DNA from 2 places in the Lysinibacillus sp. CTST325 genome. Region 2 is predicted to be linked to the other one. Evidence: riboswitches for the same ligand, from Rfam matches in the RefSeq annotation. Region 2 holds a riboswitch; the other holds the start of a gene.

Region 1 (4,435 bases), on a different contig from region 2:
TATGTTTTAGAACGAGTAGATGTTGAACCTACAGGTGACACCTTCAATTCAATCATTCGTCTAGAAAGCCATCAGCCTGGAAAACCTTTTAATCCAATGATTAATGCAGGAGCGATTACAGTATCCTCTATGCTTGACGGAAATTCACCGCAAGAGAAGGTTTCAAAAATCCTTCAATTTTTAGAACAAATCGTTGGCAAGGAATTAAAGGTTAACGAAGAGGTTTATCAATCTGAGTGGCAAACTGCCAATCGAAACCGTTCATTAGCCTATTATTTAATGGATTCTGGCTTTTTAGACTGTCCTGTAGAAGAAGCATTAGAGGTTTATTTGAAACAATGTGCTATTGAAGTAAATGTTTCAGATTTGGCGATGATTGGTTTAGTCATTGCCAATGATGGCTATCATCCTTTATTAAAAACGCAGCTATTTCCTAAACAAGTAGCAAAATTAGCGAAGGCATTGATGGTTACTTGCGGGATGTATAATGCTTCTGGTAAATTTGCTGCATTTATAGGATTACCCGCTAAAAGTGGTGTCTCTGGAGCGATTTTAGCGGCTGTACCAAGTCACGCAGGCTTAGATTCACCTTTTCCTACTGGCTGCGGTATCGGCATTTATGGACCAGCAATTGATGACATCGGAAACAGTGTAGCCGGAGTGAATTTACTAAAGCATATTGCTACCGAGTGGAATATGAATATTTTTTAACTTCTTTCAGCAGGTGTTTAAACATCCTGTGAAAAAGAGCAACTCAGTCTAAGAACGCCACGTCCTGTGGCAACGACTGAGTGTCCAGCAGCACGTTGGCCCAAAGCCGATTCCGGACGCAATTATGTCGAGGCATAATTGATTCAATCAAAGGAAGATGACTTCAGTAAATGGAGTCATCTTTTTTATGATTTTATTTTGCACTTGATTCTATCGTTAATTAGCGATAAAAAAGTCCTGAATAGGATCACTTTCTTTAAAAGTGTCACTATCCAGGACAATTCACCTTAGCGTATTGGTTTCTTTCTTTTCATTTTATAAATAATCATTAGTATGATAAACCAAATTGGTGTTAACAGTAATGCGGTACGTGTTGCCTCTGAAATGAACATGACTACTAATAAAAATGCAAAAAAGGCAAGTACTAAATAGTTCACGAATGGAGTAAAAGGTGCTTTGAAAATCGATGCTTCATGAAGTGCGCGATTTTTACGTTTATAAATGATATGAGAGATTAATATAATACTCCACACCCATATAAAGCAAATAGCACTAATCGTTGTAACAACACTAAAGGCGTTTTCAGGCATTAATTTACTTAGTAATGCACCAGCGGAAACTACAATTGCAGAAACAACGAGTGCGTTACTTGGCACACTGTTTTTATTGAGCTTTGCAAACTTTGGCGAAGCTTGCTTGTTGTTTCCAAGATTAAAAAGCATGCGACTAGTAGAAAATAAACCACTATTACCGGCAGAAGCAGCAGATGTTAGGACGACAAAATTAATAATACCTGCAGCAATTGGAATACCGGCTAGTGTAAATACTTGTACAAATGGGCTACTTGATGCAGACATTTCATACCAAGGATTAATGCATAAAATAACAAATAACGCTCCTACATAGAATAATAAAATGCGTAATGGAATTTTATTAATGGCAGAAGGAATATTCTTTTTAGGATTGGCCGTTTCTGCAGCAGAAACTCCTACTAACTCGACACCAACAAAGGCGAAAACAACCATTTGGAATGCCATTAGGAAACCGTATAGGCCGTTCGGGAATAACCCGCCATGTGCCCAAAGATTTTCAACTGTCACTGTGCCAGAACTTGTTTGAAAGCCTGTAAATAACATGATTAGGCCAATAACAATCAGTGCCACAATGGTGATGACTTTTATAAGGGCAAACCAAAATTCTAGTTCGCCAAATAGTTTTACAGTTAACAAATTCAAAATTAGTAATAGTACTAAACAGCCGATTGCAGGCACCCATTGAGGTATATCAAACCAATAATGTGTATAAACGCCGACAGCAATAATATCTGCCATAGCGGTCATGATCCAGCAGAACCAGTATGTCCAGCCAGTGATGTAACCTGCCCAAGGTCCTATGTATTCGGATGCAAAATCAGTAAATGATGTATAGCCAGCATTCGATAATAATAATTCACCTAATGCCCGCATAACAAAAAATAAGGCGGTTCCGACGATGAGATAGGCAAAGATAATGGAAGGTCCCGCTAAAGCAATAGCTTTACCTGATCCTAAAAATAAACCAGTACCTATTGTTCCGCCAATCGCAATGAGTTGCACATGGCGATTTTTTAATTCACGTTTTAATTGTTGTTGTTCCACGTTGATCCCCCTCAAAGATACGTAAAAACTATGACTGGAAAATAAAAAAGAGACTAGTAGTGACACTAGTCTCGTAAACGACAGAATAACAAATACCGATTGCGAATGTTGTATGTAAAAAAGAAAACACCCGTATGGTATAGCTTTCATGTTGAAAGTTGATATTACTCCTCTGTCCTTTTGCCTGAGATAGTGAACCCTTCGGCGACGCAAAATGCGCTCTCTCCAGAACTGCTCCTGCTATAGTGTTATCCATAGCATTCATAGCTTGTATTGTATGTCTGTATGACATTATTTTAAGATATTATAAATCCTATCAGTGCCTACTTAATTATTCAAGGATAAATTACAGACATTTTCAGAAAAAAAGAAGAATGGAGTTCATCTAGGTAAATACTTTACGAAAAATAGTATTTTTAGACATATGTTAATTTAAGGATAATGTTTAATTCGAGGTATATGGTGTTGAAAGAGGTGGGAATTGGAACTAGCTTAGGAAGCGGTTGGCATTTTGGCAAAGGAATGTGAATGAGAGCATAGTGTCTTTCGTTGCTTTAACTTACTTGTCAGACGTTAAACAATATATATATATAATATAGTAGAAACTCAGAATTTTTCGCAAAAAGAAACCATCTCATAGTTATTTGAGATGGTTTCTTTTTGCTTAAAACAAAGTGATATAGGTAAATATAAATAAATTTACCTAGTTTCCATGAGTAGGTTTATTGATATTAGTCACTATTGTCTTATTGATTTTTAATTTTATTTTTTGGACTTTATTTTACCTGTCCAAGTACGGAAGCCGCCTTGAAGTTGATAAATTTGGTTGTAGCCACGTTTTTTAAGAAATAGAGCAGCACGTGAGCTACGGCCTGTATTTTGACAGTATAAATATACTGGTAAATCTGGGCGAATTTCTTTGTGACGTTGACGTAGTGTAGTTGAAGGAACATTGCGTGCACCAAGGATGTGACCAGCATCAAATTCTTTTTGTTCACGTACGTCGATAAGCTGTGCTTTACGATAGCCTTCAATAAATTGTTCTTGTGTTAGGTTCGTTACGGCTTTTTTTAGTCGTAGAGCATTAATGCCGATATAAGCAATTACAACTACTAAAATAACGCCGATTGTGATAAGTATGTTCAACAAAATTTCTTACCCCTTTCTATCTTCTTTATTATTATAAAAGATGCGCTAGCGATAGTCCAATGAGTTTGATAAAATTAATTAGATTGTGGCTAGAATTAATCTATCTATATTTATGGATGTTATTAGTGAAAGGTCACAGAATCATTCCACCACTATTCTTGGACTAGGATGGATGATTGCTTTAATAAAGAATAGAACTAAACGCAAAGTGTCAAAATGAGGCGGAGAGTATCCTTTGGGCTTATCTGACTCCACCAAGAAAGCGCACAGCCGACGGAAATCTACCTCACGTTATGGTGATGAGACTTATTTTTGTACACGATCGCTAATGTTCAATTAAATATTTGTAGGAGATGAAAATATGACAACTTGGTATTTTCTTAATTCAGGGAAATGTAGCCCTTCTTTTAATATGGCTTTAGATGAAGCATTACTTGATTGGCATAGTGAAGGTTTAATTCCGCCAGTCATTCGTTTTTACGAATGGGAGCCAGCAACACTTTCGATTGGCTATTTTCAGCAGGCGAAAAGAGATATCAATTTAGAAGCCGTACGAGAACAAGGACTAGGCTTTGTTCGCCGACCAACAGGTGGTAGAGCAGTTTTACATGAACATGAGTTGACATATAGCGTCATTGTTTCGGAAAGCTATCCAGATATGCCTGAATCAGTGACGGAGGCATATAGAGTGTTAAGTGAAGGTATATTGCAAGGTTTTCATAATCTAGGGATGGATGCTTATTTTAGTGTACCTGATACAGAAGAACAAAGAGCAGACTTAAAGAAACCAAAAAGCGCAGTTTGCTTTGATGCGCCAAGCTGGTATGAGCTTGTTGTAGAAGGTAAAAAAGTAGCTGGTAGTGCACAAACTCGTCAAAAAGGTGTTATTTTACAGCATGGAGCTATTTTACTTGATTTAGATCAGGAGAAATTATTGT
Region 2 (4,435 bases):
GGAAACTAGGGAGCTTGAGCGATTCTTCACACAAATTCAATTAGATTTGCAATATATACAAACGTATAGTATGCACCAAAGGGAATACATTTCGATGAAGTTTGAGAGCTCATCAAAAAGATATATCATTAAAAAGGATTTTTATACAGAATTATATGAACGCCCTTTTCCTAAAGGGGTTGAGGTCATTCTTTCTACAAGTTCAATTTACACGATTATGTACAATTACAATGGAAACGTCATGACCCCAGGGACTGTTTATTTTAAAACGCCTCAAGGCACTAAAAAGGTTGTGATTACGTTAGGACGAGGGAGATCGAGAGTTGAATGAATCTGGTTATTCATTTGTAGAAACGATTCTATCAATAGCCATTGTTATGTTATTATGCACGACATTAATACCGATCAGCTATATGATGAAATCGACTCTTTATAACAAGAAGATAGAAGTTATCGCAGCTGAAACAGCCTATGAAGGCTTAAAGCGTTATCGCTATTTACAGCAAACAGAAGGCACTAATACCGTTGAAAATGTAGATTTTCAATGGTCTATGAATGGACAGGGGATATGTGTAAGTTTTAAAAATACACGAGAATTACGTAAAAAATGTATACAACTGACAGGTGAAGTCGATGAATGAACGAGGCTATACATTATTAGAAGCGTTATTTCAATTAGTGGTTTTTGTGCTTATTGCACAACTTGTTGTGTTCATTATGCTTTGGTTTGCAGAAATGAAAACAACAGTACTAACTGATGAACAATCAAAGTGGGAGCTTTTTGTTTATGATTTGAATATGTCTTTAAATGATATTTCTTCATTTACGATTCGACAAGACCAAAAGAGAATAACCTTCCAGGAAGCAGATACTATTCATAATATTGATTGTTATAGCAATTTAATTCGTGATCAAGTAAATGGTGGTCATGTACCAATGCTAATTGGTATTAATAAATGTCAATTCCAATTTGAAAATGATATGTTAACAGTAGCTGTTGAACTTCCAAGTGGTATCAAAAAGGAGCGAACTTTCTATGTTCCAGTTATTAAAAAATGACAGAGGGGCTATTTTTTTAATCGCAATTGCATTATTATTTTTTGTAACTACTTTTGTTCTTACGTATTGTACGTCTTATGAGATTCAGTTTCGGACATATGATGACCTAGAAAAGCTGAATATTCGAGCTACGATAAATTTATTAGGACAAATTTTGTCAGACAGTGTAGAATCGTAGTTATAAGAAGGTGATTCGAATGCGAAAAATATATTTAGTTGGTTTTATGGGCTCCGGAAAAAGTGCGTTAGGAAGACGTTTAAGCTATTTGTTAAAGATGCCATATTATGATATGGATCATGAGATTGTACGGCAGCAAGGAATGACAATTCCACAGATATTTGAAAAATACGGAGAAGCACGTTTTCGAGAAATAGAAACAGAATTTTTGAAAAATTTCCGAGACGAAGCTTGTATTATTTCAACAGGTGGTGGAGTTGCAATCAATGCTGAAAATCGAAAAATAATGAGACGCAGTGGGCTCGTGTTTTTTTTAGATGCGACATTCGAAGATATATACAAACGAATACAGCACGATCCGAACAGACCAATTGTACAGAGTTCAACGAAAGAGGAGCTAGAGAAGCTGTATCACTACAGAAGAAGATTCTATCGTGAAACAGGCCATATACAAGTGTTAACAGAAGGCAGAACACTCCGCCAAATTCTTGAGTATTTAGTATTCCAAGTCAAAAGGCTAAAAGGCGAACATTAATGGGAATAAATGAAATTAATGTTCGTGTTTTGATATAGATTAAAAAATGATTGCCTTTTCAATGCAATTAATGTTAGGATATAGACAAATAAGTAACTAAATGTTCATTGAATACTAAATAGTACCAAGAGGAATCTTGGGCGGATGATTGTGCGGGGAGAGCACGTGTAGACGTCACCGAAGGAGCAAATAACAAAATGTTATGAATCTCTCAGGTAAAAGGACTCGTACAAGACGCAACTCTGGAGAGAGCTGTAGTACTACAGCCACCAAAGGGGAAAGCCGGCTGATTGGCATTGTAGTAATGCGAGCCAGTCTGGTGTAACTTTCAGGTTTAAGGACAGAGAATCCCGAAAAGGGGTTCGTCTGTCTTTTTTTATGTCTACATGTTTTGCTTGTTAATTCCTTATTTAGATGAACAAACAGGGGGAGCATGATTGCACGAATAAAAAGCAGACGAACTACTACCAGTAAAAAATGTAACTACCATTAAGGGGGCAAAAATAATGACGAATGAATTAAAGCGTACACCTCTATTTGAAGAATATGCAAAGTATGGTGGTAAAACAATCGACTTCGGTGGATGGGAATTACCAGTGCAATTCTCTTCTATTAAAGAAGAGCATGATGCAGTACGTAATCGTGCTGGCTTATTTGATGTATCACATATGGGTGAAATTTTAGTAGCTGGACCTAATTCACTAGATTTTTTACAAAATCTTTTGACAAATGATATTTCAAAAATTGCAGTAGGTCAAGCGCAATATAATGCAATGTGCTATGAAGATGGTGGCGTTGTTGATGATTTATTAACGTATAAATTAGCAGACAATCATTATTTATTGTGCGTAAATGCGTCAAATATTGAAAAAGATTATGATTGGATGTTGGAAAATCAACATCAATATGATGTGACGATTGACAATCAATCAGATGCTTATGCACAAATTGCCCTGCAAGGTCCATTAGCAGAAGAGGTTCTTCAAACATTAACAGACACTGATTTAAAAACAATTAAATACTTCCGTTTCCAAGCAGACGTTGAAGTTGCTGGTCATAAAGCATTAGTATCTCGTAGCGGTTACACAGGTGAAGATGGTTTTGAATTATACGGCTCTCCAGAAGATATTAAAGCTTTATGGAATGAAATTTTAGAGGCTGGAAAAGACAAAGGCGTTGTTCCAGCAGGTTTAGGTTGCCGAGATACACTTCGTTTTGAAGCAGGTCTTCCATTATACGGGCAAGAGCTATCAGCGACAATTTCACCTCTTGAGGCTGGTATTGGTTTTGCTGTGAAATTAAATAAAGAGGATTTTCTTGGTCATGATGCATTAGCTGAACAAAAAGAAAATGGACTGTCACGTAAAATTGTAGGCATTGAAATGATCGATAAAGGAATTCCTCGTCATGGCTACAAAGTGTTTAAGGATGGTAAGGAAATCGGTGAAGTAACAACTGGTACACAGCTTCCTTCCTCTAAACGTAATGTTGGTCACGCGTTAATTGACAGCCAATTCACAACTATCGGAACTGAATTAGAAATTGAAATTCGTGGTAAGCACTTAAAGGTAGTAGCAGTTGAAACACCGTTTTACAAGCGTTCAAAATAAAAGTTGAAAAGAGGGACCTACATTTATGAAACATCGTTATTTACCAATGACGGAGCAAGATAAACAAGAAATGTTAGACGTAATTGGCGTATCCTCAGTTGATGAGTTATTTGGGGATATTCCAGAAAAAGTACGTTTTAAAGGCCTATATGATATTAAAGAAGCAAAATCTGAATCAGCTTTATTAAAAGAATTAACGGCACTAGCTGCGAAAAATAAAGATACAAATGCTAACGTATCGTTTTTAGGTGCAGGCGTATACAACCACTATAAACCAATTATCGTGGACCATGTTATTTCTCGTTCAGAGTTTTACACAGCGTATACTCCATATCAACCAGAAATTTCACAAGGGGAATTACAAGCAATTTTTGAATTCCAAACGATGATTGCAGAGCTTACAGGTATGGATCTTGCAAACTCTTCTATGTATGACGGAGGAACAGCATTAGCGGAAGCGGGTATGCTGGCAGCTGGACATACACGCCGTAAGAAAATATTAGTATCTGAGGCGGTTCATCCTGAGTATCGTGATGTCGTTGCTACATATGCATACGGTCAATCCATTGAAATTGTTACTGTTCCACAAAAAGATGGTGTGACAGATGTAGAAGCTTTAAAAGAACTAATTGATGACAATACGGCAGCTGTTATTACACAGTATCCTAACTTCTTTGGTCAAATAGAGGACTTACAAGTAATTGGTGATATTGCGCATGAGGCAAAAAGTTTATTTGTTGTATCTTCAAACCCACTTGCACTAGGAATTTTAACACCACCTGGTAAGCTAGGTGCTGATATTTGTGTAGGGGATGCACAGGTCTTCGGTATTTCTGAAGCATTCGGTGGTCCACACTGTGGTTTCTTTGCAGTAACAACGAAGCTAATGCGTAAAGTTCCTGGTCGTCTTGTTGGTGAAACAGTAGATGGTGAAGGTCGTCGTGGTTATGTTTTAACATTACAAGCACGTGAACAACATATCCGTCGTGATAAAGCAACGTCTAATATTTGTTCGAACCAAGCGCTTCTTGCACTTGCTGCTTCTGTAGCGAT

What was found. Region 2 has a riboswitch for glycine ahead of gcvT (glycine cleavage system aminomethyltransferase GcvT). Riboswitches for the same ligand answer to the same signal wherever they lie in the genome.
Region 1: it holds a riboswitch for glycine, as region 2 does, so the genes downstream of both, ACYQ73_RS21975 (amino acid permease) here and gcvT (glycine cleavage system aminomethyltransferase GcvT) in region 2, are expected to answer to the same signal.

What each region holds. Positions count from the first base shown of each region.
Region 1 covers NZ_BAAFHO010000013.1:17,912-22,346, forward strand. The annotation lists gene ACYQ73_RS21970 (glutaminase) at 1-711, shown strand, start outside; gene ACYQ73_RS21975 (amino acid permease) at 999-2,348, opposite strand; glycine riboswitch at 2,511-2,587, opposite strand; gene ACYQ73_RS21980 (rhodanese-like domain-containing protein) at 3,111-3,494, opposite strand; gene ACYQ73_RS21985 (lipoate--protein ligase family protein) at 3,859-4,435, shown strand, end outside.
Region 2 covers NZ_BAAFHO010000011.1:97,398-101,832, forward strand. The annotation lists gene comGD (competence type IV pilus minor pilin ComGD) at 1-331, shown strand, start outside; gene ACYQ73_RS20780 (hypothetical protein) at 324-641, shown strand; gene comGF (competence type IV pilus minor pilin ComGF) at 634-1,059, shown strand; gene ACYQ73_RS20790 (hypothetical protein) at 1,037-1,237, shown strand; gene ACYQ73_RS20795 (shikimate kinase) at 1,257-1,772, shown strand; glycine riboswitch at 1,917-2,009, shown strand; gene gcvT (glycine cleavage system aminomethyltransferase GcvT) at 2,279-3,382, shown strand; gene gcvPA (aminomethyl-transferring glycine dehydrogenase subunit GcvPA) at 3,408-4,435, shown strand, end outside.